3 regions of the Microbacterium sp. 01T413_2 genome follow, and region 1 is predicted to be linked to each of the others. Evidence: predicted binding sites of a transcription regulator. Region 1 holds the regulator's gene; each other region holds the start of a gene.
The links. Region 1 encodes LexA, which represses DNA repair genes until DNA is damaged. Its sites were predicted from a motif close to TCGAACANNTGTTCGA; they were not measured.
Positions count from the first base shown of each region.

Region 2: the regulator LexA is predicted to act here: its motif matches at 1,176-1,191, upstream of recA (recombinase RecA).
Region 3: the regulator LexA is predicted to act here: its motif matches at 1,895-1,910, upstream of AC1DMN_RS16520 (DUF222 domain-containing protein).

Region 1 covers NZ_JBFTQL010000013.1:36,546-39,813, reverse strand. The annotation lists gene metE (5-methyltetrahydropteroyltriglutamate--homocysteine S-methyltransferase) at 1-803, shown strand, start outside; gene lexA (transcriptional repressor LexA) at 922-1,608, opposite strand; gene AC1DMN_RS08980 (LysM peptidoglycan-binding domain-containing protein) at 1,931-2,287, shown strand; gene AC1DMN_RS08975 (histidinol-phosphate transaminase) at 2,436-3,268, shown strand, end outside.
Region 2 covers NZ_JBFTQL010000027.1:28,907-32,174, reverse strand. The annotation lists gene AC1DMN_RS14025 (CinA family protein) at 1-437, shown strand, start outside; gene AC1DMN_RS14020 (helix-turn-helix domain-containing protein) at 579-887, shown strand; gene AC1DMN_RS14015 (DUF3046 domain-containing protein) at 892-1,116, shown strand; gene recA (recombinase RecA) at 1,389-2,441, shown strand; gene AC1DMN_RS14005 (regulatory protein RecX) at 2,470-3,268, shown strand, end outside.
Region 3 covers NZ_JBFTQL010000038.1:16,977-20,244, reverse strand. The annotation lists gene AC1DMN_RS16535 (SPFH domain-containing protein) at 1-321, opposite strand, end outside; gene AC1DMN_RS16530 (HNH endonuclease) at 519-752, opposite strand; gene AC1DMN_RS16525 (DUF222 domain-containing protein) at 749-1,174, opposite strand; gene AC1DMN_RS16520 (DUF222 domain-containing protein) at 1,171-1,863, opposite strand; gene AC1DMN_RS16515 (MarR family winged helix-turn-helix transcriptional regulator) at 1,992-2,420, opposite strand; gene AC1DMN_RS16510 (TetR/AcrR family transcriptional regulator) at 2,676-3,254, opposite strand.

The sequences.
Region 1 (3,268 bases):
AGTACTTCGCCGAGAACCTCGACGGCTTCGACGTCACCGAGAACGGCTGGGTGCAGTCCTACGGATCCCGTGCCACCCGCCCGTCGATCCTCTGGGGCGATGTCTCGCGGCCGGCCCCGATCACGGTCGAGTGGTCGCAGTACGCGCAGTCGCTCACGGCGAAGCCCATGAAGGGGATGCTGACGGGTCCGGTGACGATCCTGGCCTGGTCGTTCGTCCGCGACGACCAGCCGCTCGCCGAGACCGCCAACCAGGTGGCTCTTGCGCTGCGCGACGAGATCGCGGACCTGGAGGCCGCCGGCATCGGCGTCATCCAGGTCGACGAGCCGGCGCTGCGCGAGCTCCTGCCTCTCAAGCAGGCCGACCAGCCCGCGTACCTGGACTGGTCCGTCGGCTCCTTCCGCCTCTCCACCGCGGGCGCCGAGACGGCGACGCAGGTGCACACCCACCTCTGCTACTCGGAGTTCGGCGTCGTCATCGACGCGATCAAGGCGCTGGACGCCGACGTGACCTCGATCGAGGCCGCGCGCAGCCGCATGGAGGTCGTCACCGACATCGCTGCGTCGGGCTTCGACCACGGCATCGGACCGGGCGTCTACGACATCCACTCGCCGCGCATCCCCGACGCGTCCGAGGTGGAGACGCTCCTGCGCCGTGCCGTCGAGGAGATCCCCACGCGGCAGCTCTGGGTCAACCCGGACTGCGGTCTGAAGACCCGCGGCTACGAGGAGACCAACGCCTCGCTGCGCAACATCGTCGAGGCCACGCGCCGCGTCCGCGAGGACGTGTCGGTCGCGGTCTGACCTTCCCGCACCGGGCTTCATCGAGGCCCCCTCGCAAGCGCCGAGGCCCCCACCCAGATACGGATCTGAGAGGGGGCCTCGGTACGCAGAGGGGGCTTCGACGTGGAAGGGGCGGGAATCAGACCGCGCGCAGCACCGCTACGACCTTGCCGAGCACCGTCGCATCGTCGCCGAGGATCGGTTCGAATGCGCTGTTGCGGGGGAGCAGCCACACGTGGCCATCGCGACGGCGGAACGTCTTCACCGTGGCTTCGCCGTCGAGCATCGCGGCGACGATCTCGCCGTTCTCCGCCGTGCCCTGAGAGCGCACGACGACCCAGTCGCCGTCGCAGATGGCCGCGTCGATCATCGACTCGCCAGAGACCTTCAGCATGAACAGATCGCCCTTGCCGACGAGCTGACGGGGGAGCGGGAAGATCTCCTCGACCTGCTGCTCGGCGGTGATCGGCACYCCGGCGGCGATCCGGCCCACGAGGGGCACGAGTGCCGCGTCGCCGACGGACGGGGCCGTATCGGCGGGATTCTCGGTGGATGTGCCGGGAAGGTCGATCAGGACCTCCATGGCCCGGGTCTTGCCGGCATCGCGACGCAGATAGCCGCTGAGCTCGAGCTGGCCGAGCTGATGCGTCACGCTGCTGAGGGACTTGAGGCCGACGGCGTCGCCGATCTCGCGCATGCTCGGCGGGTAGCCGTGCCGCGCGATCGAGGTCTGGATGACCTCGAGGATCGCCATCTGCTTCGCACTGAGGCTCTTGCGGCGCCGTGTCCGCGGGACCTCGGGGCCGGGGGTCGCACCGTCGCTCATGCCATCTCCTTCGTGTGCGTCGTGCCCTCGCGGATCGGTGGGATCGGCATGGATTCGCGGGCGGCGATTCGAATGTCGGTGGTCCGTGATGGGGTCTTCGTATCGAAACCGTATCCGAGATCGGGCCGGAATCGATAGATCTGTTCGAGCGTGTCGGCAAGTCTTCGGAACCGATATTCGAAGAAGTCTTGACAGATGTTCGAACTCGAAAGTAGTTTCGGTACGTAGGTTCGCCTCTCCAGAGGCCCGGATTCGAAGATTCTCATCAGAGGATGCGGATCCYGGGAGAGGCGGACCGACACAGACACTGAGGAGAAGCACCATGAGCAGCATCACCTTCGCCGGTCAGGTACCCGCCACGCGACTGCGGATCACCGCACGCGGCCGGCGCGTGCTCGCGGCGCTGGTCGCGCTCCCGGTGGCCGGAACGATCGCGTTCGCGGCGCTGAGCAGCGGATCCGCGCTCGCCTCCGGGGAGCAGACGACGGGCAACAGCTTCGCGACCGTCACGGTGCAGCCCGGCGACACCCTGTGGTCGATCGCGGGCGAGATCGCGCCGAATGCCGACCCGCGCGACGTGGTCGCCGAGATCTCGAAGCTGAACCTCGTCGACGGAGGTGTGATCGCGGTCGGACAGCACCTGGCGATCCCGGCACGGTACGGATCGACCGGGCGCTGATCCCGTCCTTCGAAGCAGCTCGGCAACCCTGCGTCGGCGCAACTCGGCAACCGTACTTCGGCGTCGCTCAGCAACCGTACTTCGGCGTCGCTCAGCAACCGCGGTCATCTGTGCCACGCACCACAGCGCGGCCGCCTAGCATGGCAGGGTGACTGTCTCGCTCGACGATTTACCCCTTCGCGACGATCTCCGTGGGCTGCGGCCCTATGGCGCCCCGCAGGCCCCGCTGCCCGTGGCGCTGAACGTGAACGAGAACACGCATCCGGTGCCGGAGCAGGTCGCGAGCGACATCCTCGACGACATCGCCGTGGCGCTGCGTGACGTCAACCGCTATCCGGATCGTGAGTTCACAGAGCTCCGTGAGGCGTTCGCCGGCTACCTCGGCCATGACCTCACCGCCGCGAACATCTGGGCCGGTAACGGCTCGAACGAGGTGCTGCAGCACATCCTGCAGGCGTTCGCCGGTCCCGGTCGCACCGTGTTCGGGTTCGCCCCGACCTATTCCATGTACCCGCTGCTCACTCAGGGCACGGGGGCTTCCTGGATCGCCGGTACCCGCCACCCCGACTACGAGCTCACCGTCGACGAGGCGGTGGCACAGGTCGTGGAGCACGACCCCGACGTCATCCTGCTGTGCGCGCCGAACAACCCCACCGGCACTCCGCTCCGGCTCGACGTGATCGAGGCGGTGTACGAGGCGGCGCGCGGCATCGTGATCGTGGACGAGGCCTACCAGGAGTTCGCCCCGAAGGATTCGCCGTCGGCGCTGACGCTGCTGCAGGGACGTCCGCGGCTCGCCGTCTCCCGCACCATGAGCAAGGCCTTCGCCTTCGCCGGAGCGCGGGTCGGCTACCTCGCGGCGGATCCGGCATTCATCGACGCACTGCGTCTCGTGCGCCTGCCGTACCACCTGAGCGCCCTCACCCAGGCGGCGGCGGTCGCGGCCCTGCGCAATGCGCCGATCATGCTCGCGATGGTCGA
Region 2 (3,268 bases), on a different contig from region 1:
CCGCGGCGCTCGTGGCGACCCCGGGAGCATCGGACGCGCTCAACGGCGCGGTCGTCGCCTACGCCACGCCGATCAAGTCCTCCGTGCTGGGAGTGGATCCGCTCCTGCTCGCCGCACACGGTCCCGTGGATCCGGAGGTGGCTCAGCAGATGGCGGCAGGCGTCCGCACCGCATTGGCGGTGGATGGGCGCGCAGCGGACGTGGGCGTCTCGACGACCGGTGTCGCCGGGCCCACGCCGCAGGGCGGCAAGCCGGTCGGTACGGTGCACGTCGGGGTGAGTGTGGCGGAGCGCGCGACCAGCCGGGCGTTCAGCTTCGGGGGAGATCGATCCGCGATCCGCGCGGCCGCGGTGCAGGCGGCTCTGGAACTGCTCCTCGACGTGGTGATCGGGACGGGAATCGATGCCGCCGCGCCCGGTCGGGATGACCGGGAATAGAGTGCTTCTCGACGAAGTTGAGTCGAGTGTGCTCACATTCAACGCACAGAACGAAACAGTAGTGTCGAACCTGACAGGTCGGGTTAGACTGACCATCCGATCCGGCGCTTGGGGCCGGGCGATGGGGGAGAGGAGGTCCCGATGATTCTCGTACGACAGGAGATCGGTGACGTGCTGCGGGACTTCCGTCTGCAGAAGGGGCGCACGCTCCGCCAGGTCGCGGGCAAGGCGTCCGTCGCGCTCGGATACCTCAGCGAGGTCGAGCGCGGACAGAAGGAGGCCTCCAGCGAGATCCTCGCCTCGGTGGCCGAAGCGCTCGACGTGCCCATCTCCACCATCATGCGCGAGGTCGGCGACAGGATCGCCGAGCTCGAGGGCCTGCAGGTCATCCCCGACGTCGTCCCCGACGAACTGGTGGCCTCGGTCGAGTCCGAGCTGTCGCTGCGCTGACGGGATGCGACGCAGCGAGTTCCTCCGGGCGGTCGATGCCGAGTTCGGATCCCGTGGCGGCGCCCTCGTCGAGGACCTCGTGCTGAGGGCCGTCGGCGGTCGTACCGCCGCTCAGGCTCTGGAAGCCGGTGTCCCCCCGCGGGATGTGTGGCTGGCGCTGTGCGCGGAGATGGACGTGCCTGAATCGCGCCGATACGGCGCGGGTCGGCTCGAGCCCCGGCGGCGCTGACCCCGGTCGGATCCGGCCACGTGGTGTTCGATCCATTCCTCGTTCTCCTCGGCGTGTCGTCGAAGACATGTTCGAGATGCGCGTATCGTCCTGCACAGATGATCTCGTGAGCAGGTTCTGCACGGTTCCCGCGGACTCCGACTGAATGTCGGTGGCTCCTCCTAGCGTGTTGGACATGGCCACGAGGTCATACGCCTTGTCGGAGAGCTCGCCCCACCCGGGGCGGCCGCGACAGCCTACAGGCGGCAGTTCACGACACGAAGGAGCACCCCATGCCCTCTCCCGCAGACCGCGAGAAGTCCCTCGAGACCGCCCTCGCCCAGATCGACAAGCAGTTCGGAAAGGGCTCGGTCATGCGGCTGGGCAGCGATGAGCGCGCTCCCGTGGCGGTCATCCCCACCGGATCCATCGCGCTCGACGTCGCGCTCGGCGTCGGCGGACTGCCGAGGGGGCGCATCGTCGAGATCTACGGCCCGGAGTCCTCGGGTAAGACCACGCTGACCCTGCACGCGATCGCCAACGCCCAGCGTGCCGGCGGCATCGCCGCTTTCGTGGACGCGGAGCACGCCCTCGACCCCGAGTACGCCAAGAAGCTCGGCGTCGACATCGACGCGCTGCTCGTCTCCCAGCCCGACACCGGTGAGCAGGCGCTCGAGATCGCGGACATGCTGGTGCGCTCGGGGGCCATCGATCTCATCGTCATCGACTCCGTGGCCGCTCTCGTGCCGCGTGCGGAGATCGAGGGCGAGATGGGCGACTCGCACGTCGGCCTGCAGGCGCGACTGATGTCCCAGGCGCTGCGCAAGCTCACGGGTGGCCTGAACCAGACCAACACCACGATGATCTTCATCAACCAGCTGCGCGAGAAGATCGGCGTGTTCTTCGGCTCGCCGGAGACCACCGCGGGCGGCAAGGCGCTGAAGTTCTACGCATCGGTCCGTCTCGACATCCGCCGCATCGAGACGCTGAAGGACGGCACCGAGGCGGTCGGAAACCGCACCAGGGTCAAGGTCGTGAAGAACAAGATGGCCCCGCCGTTCAAGCAGGCCGAGTTCGACATCCTCTACGGCGTCGGCATCTCCCGCGAGGGCAGCCTGATCGACTTCGGCGTGGACCACGGCATCGTGAAGAAGTCCGGCGCCTGGTACACCTACGACGGCGACCAGCTCGGCCAGGGCAAGGAGAACGCTCGCAACTTCCTGCTCAAGAACCCCGACATCGCCGAGACGATCGAGACGCAGATCAAGCAGAAGCTGGGCATCGGTGGTGCAGCGGCCGCTGCTCCGACGGCGTCCGACGAGCTGGCGCAGCGGCGTCCGGCCTGACCGCGAAGCTCGGCGACCGGGGTGATCCGTGAGCGATGAGAGGGGCGGGGCATCGTCCGAGGACGAGCGCCTCGCCCCCGTGATCCCGTTGTTCGGTGGGCGCGGTGCGGGGGCCGACGGAGCACGCCCGCGCCCGGCGAGCTCGACACCCGCCACTCCGCCCACGGCGGCGGAGTGGCGGTCGACCTGGGCGGAGGAATCCGCGGCGGAGCGTCGGGGGCCCAGCTCCCGGCATCCGGCCGCCGCGGCTCTGGCTCCAGGAGAGGCGAGGGCGTCCGAGCGCGCGGCGTTCTCGCCCGACCGACGAGGATTGCGTGCCGTCGGTCGGCACAGCACGGGGGACGCTTCGACCCCGAACGATCCGATCCCCGACGCGAGTGAGCTGCTGGTGCGCAAGCTCCGCTCCAAGCAGCTCTCCAGCAGGGAAGCGCGAGACGTGCTACGAGAGAACGGCGTCCCGGCCGACGAGCGCGAGCTCCTGGTCGAGCAGTTCGAGCAGCGCGGGTATCTCGATGACGCGTCCCTGGCCGAGCTCCTCGTGACCTCGGGGTCTGAGCGCAAGGGACAGGGACGCGTGGCGATCGCTCGCACGCTCAGTCAGCGCGGCATTCCGAGGGAGATCGCCGACGAGGCGCTGTCCGTCCTGGACGACGATGACGCCGAGCGGGCGCTCGACTACGCGCGGTCAAAGGTGGCGGGGCTGCGTCGCTACGACGAGGAGACCGCCGTCCGCCGGCTCGTCGGGCAGCTGTCCCGTCGCGGGTACGGCGGGAGCGTGGCATTGACGGCGGCGCGCACGGCCTGGCGTGAGACGCAGCGCGGTTCGG
Region 3 (3,268 bases), on a different contig from region 1:
CTGCGCCTCGGCGTTCAGCAGCACCTGGCGCGAACGCAGGGAGATGATCTCGTGGCGCTGCGTGATCGGGTTGACCAGCGACTTGCCGTTCACGATGACGGTGACCGGCGACTCGGACATCTCGGAGCTCGTGGATCCGTCGGGCAGCAGGGTGGCGCGCTGCACCTTCTGCTTGCGGCCCGAGATCACCAGCGCCTCATCGGCGCGGGCGACCTTGATCCAGCTGCGCGCGAGCAGCAGCACGACGAGAAGGACGATGACGACGCCGACGATCGCGGCCCCGATGATGATGAGCAACCCGACGAGGGCGGCGGGGTCCATATGCACTCCTGTGTGTGTTCTCCGGTCGCCCGTCAGGAGGGCGTCAGGAACGACTATGCCAGAAGCTATGAAGCAGCCGTGAGCGACGCTYCATCCTGCAGCCATGCGCGCACGAGGAACTCTGGGGCGTCAGGATCAGCCCCCGCCGCTGGCGAACACACGCCCCCGCCGTGGCACTCTGGCGTACCGCCCCGATCTCAGGCCGCGAGCTCGTACCGTGCTCTGCCCCCGAGCCGCGGCGTGCGGAGGGGATCGACGTGCAGGGGTGGGATGAACCAGACCCGACTGCGCCTGCCCTTGCCCTCGATCCGGATCTCCCAGGCGTTGTCGTGTATGCGATGGTGGCAGCTCTCGCAGAGCAGGATCCCGTTCTCGAGGTTCGTAGGCCCGGCGTCGCGTCTCCACCAGCGGATGTGATGAGCGCGGGTCATCGACGGCGGCAGTCCGCACATCGCACAGCCGCCGTCGCGTTCGGCGAGGGCGAGGCGCTGCGCGGTGGTGAAGAACCGCAGCCGGCGTCCGTAGTCGAGGATCTCGCTGTCTGTACCGAGCACGCAGGGATGACGCCGCCGCTGGCGGCGAGCTGCCGGGCGGCGCCGATGCTGAGCGGGAGGTCGGATCCGTCGATCGTGGCGTATCCGGTGCCGTCGGCGAGGTCCTTCAGGTCGACGCGCACCACCACGGTCGCGCCGGCCAGAGCAGGCGCATCGTTCTCGCAGCCGAGGGCGTGCGCGCAAAGCTCACTGAGCGCCTCGGCGCGCAGCGCGGCGACGGAACGATGGTCGGCTTCGGGTGCGTCCGGGTCGAGCTGGTTCTTCTGCGCGGCGAACAGCGCCGACACGTATCCGTTCACCGCAGCGACGATGGGGGCGCCGTGCGCGGCGTCGAAGTCGCCGTCGAGATGGATGTGCCCGTCGCACTCGTAGATGGAAGCGACTGGCGGTCGCGCTGATCCTGCTCTCGCGGGGCGACCCCGTCCGGATCCAGCCACGCCTCGGCGCGGGTCACCAGCCGACGCACGTCGTCGTGCGACAGGCCCGCCGCCTTGTCCACCAGCAGCCGCTCGGCCTCGGCGGTCCGCGCCGCGCCGATCTTCAGGCGTACCCGGTCGAGCAGAGCGATGATCACTGCGGCCGCCTGAGCGCTCAGCGCGCCTGAGGAGAGGGCTCGCTGAGCCGCCGGATACTTCGCCGGCACGGGCTCCCCGATCAGGTTGGTGCGCGGGGCCGTGGCCTCGCCGACCTTGACCAGCCGCGACGCGTCGCCGGCGGTAGCACCCGTCGTTGTGGCGATCAGCTGCGCGGCGTTGCGGAATCCTTGCTCCTTCGCGAGCGAGTCCGCTCCCAGTTCGGTGCGGGACTCGTGTGCCACGCAGGCGGCGACCTCGGCGATCATCGCTCCGGACCGGCGATGCAGGAGCCCGAGCGCCTCCGTCGCGGCCATCAGCTGCGTGCGGGAGAGCTCACCCGCGTCGCCGGCTCCGCCCCACACCTCATCGAGACGCTGCAGCGCCTCATGCAGGGGATGGAGATGTCCGGTCATGCCCCGATTCTACGCCGCACGTCCTCGACATTCAAACATATCTACGAAAGTTGTGGAGAACTTTCCTAGAATGACAACTGTGACGGAACGAAGGCGATCGACGGCGACTTTCATAGATCCGTCCGTATTCATCGTCGGCGCAGCTTCTCCGCCAGCGTCGTCAGCGTGCGCAGTTCCTCGTCGTCCAGGGTCGACATGCGCTCGGCGATCGAACGGCCGTGCGCGGTGGCCAGCTGGCGGAAGGCGCGCCTTCCCGTCTCGGTCGCGTGCACGAGGGATCCGCGTCCGTCCTCCGGATCCGGGCACTTCTCSAGCAGTCCSCGSGRGACCATSCGYTCGACSAGTCGCGAGACYCTGGGCTGGCTGATCAGCATGTTCGCCGTGACRTCGCGCAGGCGMGCSGTGTGCGACGCGCAGCGGGTGACGGTGAGCAGCACGTCGTATTCGGCCGCCGAGAGCTCGGCGCCCTCGAAGTCGGTCGACATCTCGGTGAAGATCTCGTGCTGGGCGCGGAAGAGGGTCTCCCACGCGGCCAGGGCCAGCTTCCGGTCGCTCATCGCCTCAGGATATCCGCCGGCGGGGACGTCGGGCGCGAGCGCAGTAAAGGCCGGTCGGAGAGGCTTCCGACCGGCCTTTGTCCCTTGCACCAAGAGTGTCCTGCAATCACATGCGATGAGAGCCACAGCAAACTTTCACCGTGCGATCAATCTATAACGGCGGGGTAACGAATGCAACGGTTTGGTCACGGTCTGGGTGGATTCATAAGAACGGATTCGATGTATTCGGCCTTGCTGGCGGATGCTCCCCGGCGCTCACATGACGAGGAGTGTCGCCACGAGGACTTCGACTGCCGATCGAACCCGCATCGTTCGTCCGGCGTCCGGGTCGAAGTCGCCCATGAAGACGTTTCCGAGCGCAGCGGAAAGCGTCCCATCGGCCACGGACGCGCGGCGGTCGGGCCCGGCATCTGGAAACTCCTCCGCAGCGAGGTCCGAAAGTTGCTGACGAGTCCGCGCATACGCTTCGGAGAGGATCTCAGCGATTGRTGGTTGCTTCCGTGACAGCTCGACGAAGCCGAGGACGATAGCGTTCTCCGCGTCGGATCTTGTGAATTCTTCGCCGAATAGGAAGTCAAGGGCGCCGCGAAAAGTCGCGACTGTTCGCGGGAGGATCGTGGGCTGCCCGTCCTCGTCGCTGAACACATGCCTCGCGGTCTCTGCGAGCAGCTGGTCTCGGTTGCCGACGAAATGGCGTACGTGCCCTCGAGACATCCCGGCGGCCTCCGCGATGCGGTCCAGCGAAGCGCCGGCAACGCCGTGCTGTGCCAGTGCCTGCATCGTCGCTTCGATGATCTGGTCGCGGCGCTCGGCGGCGACGGTCGGACGTGCCATGCGGGTCCTTTCGC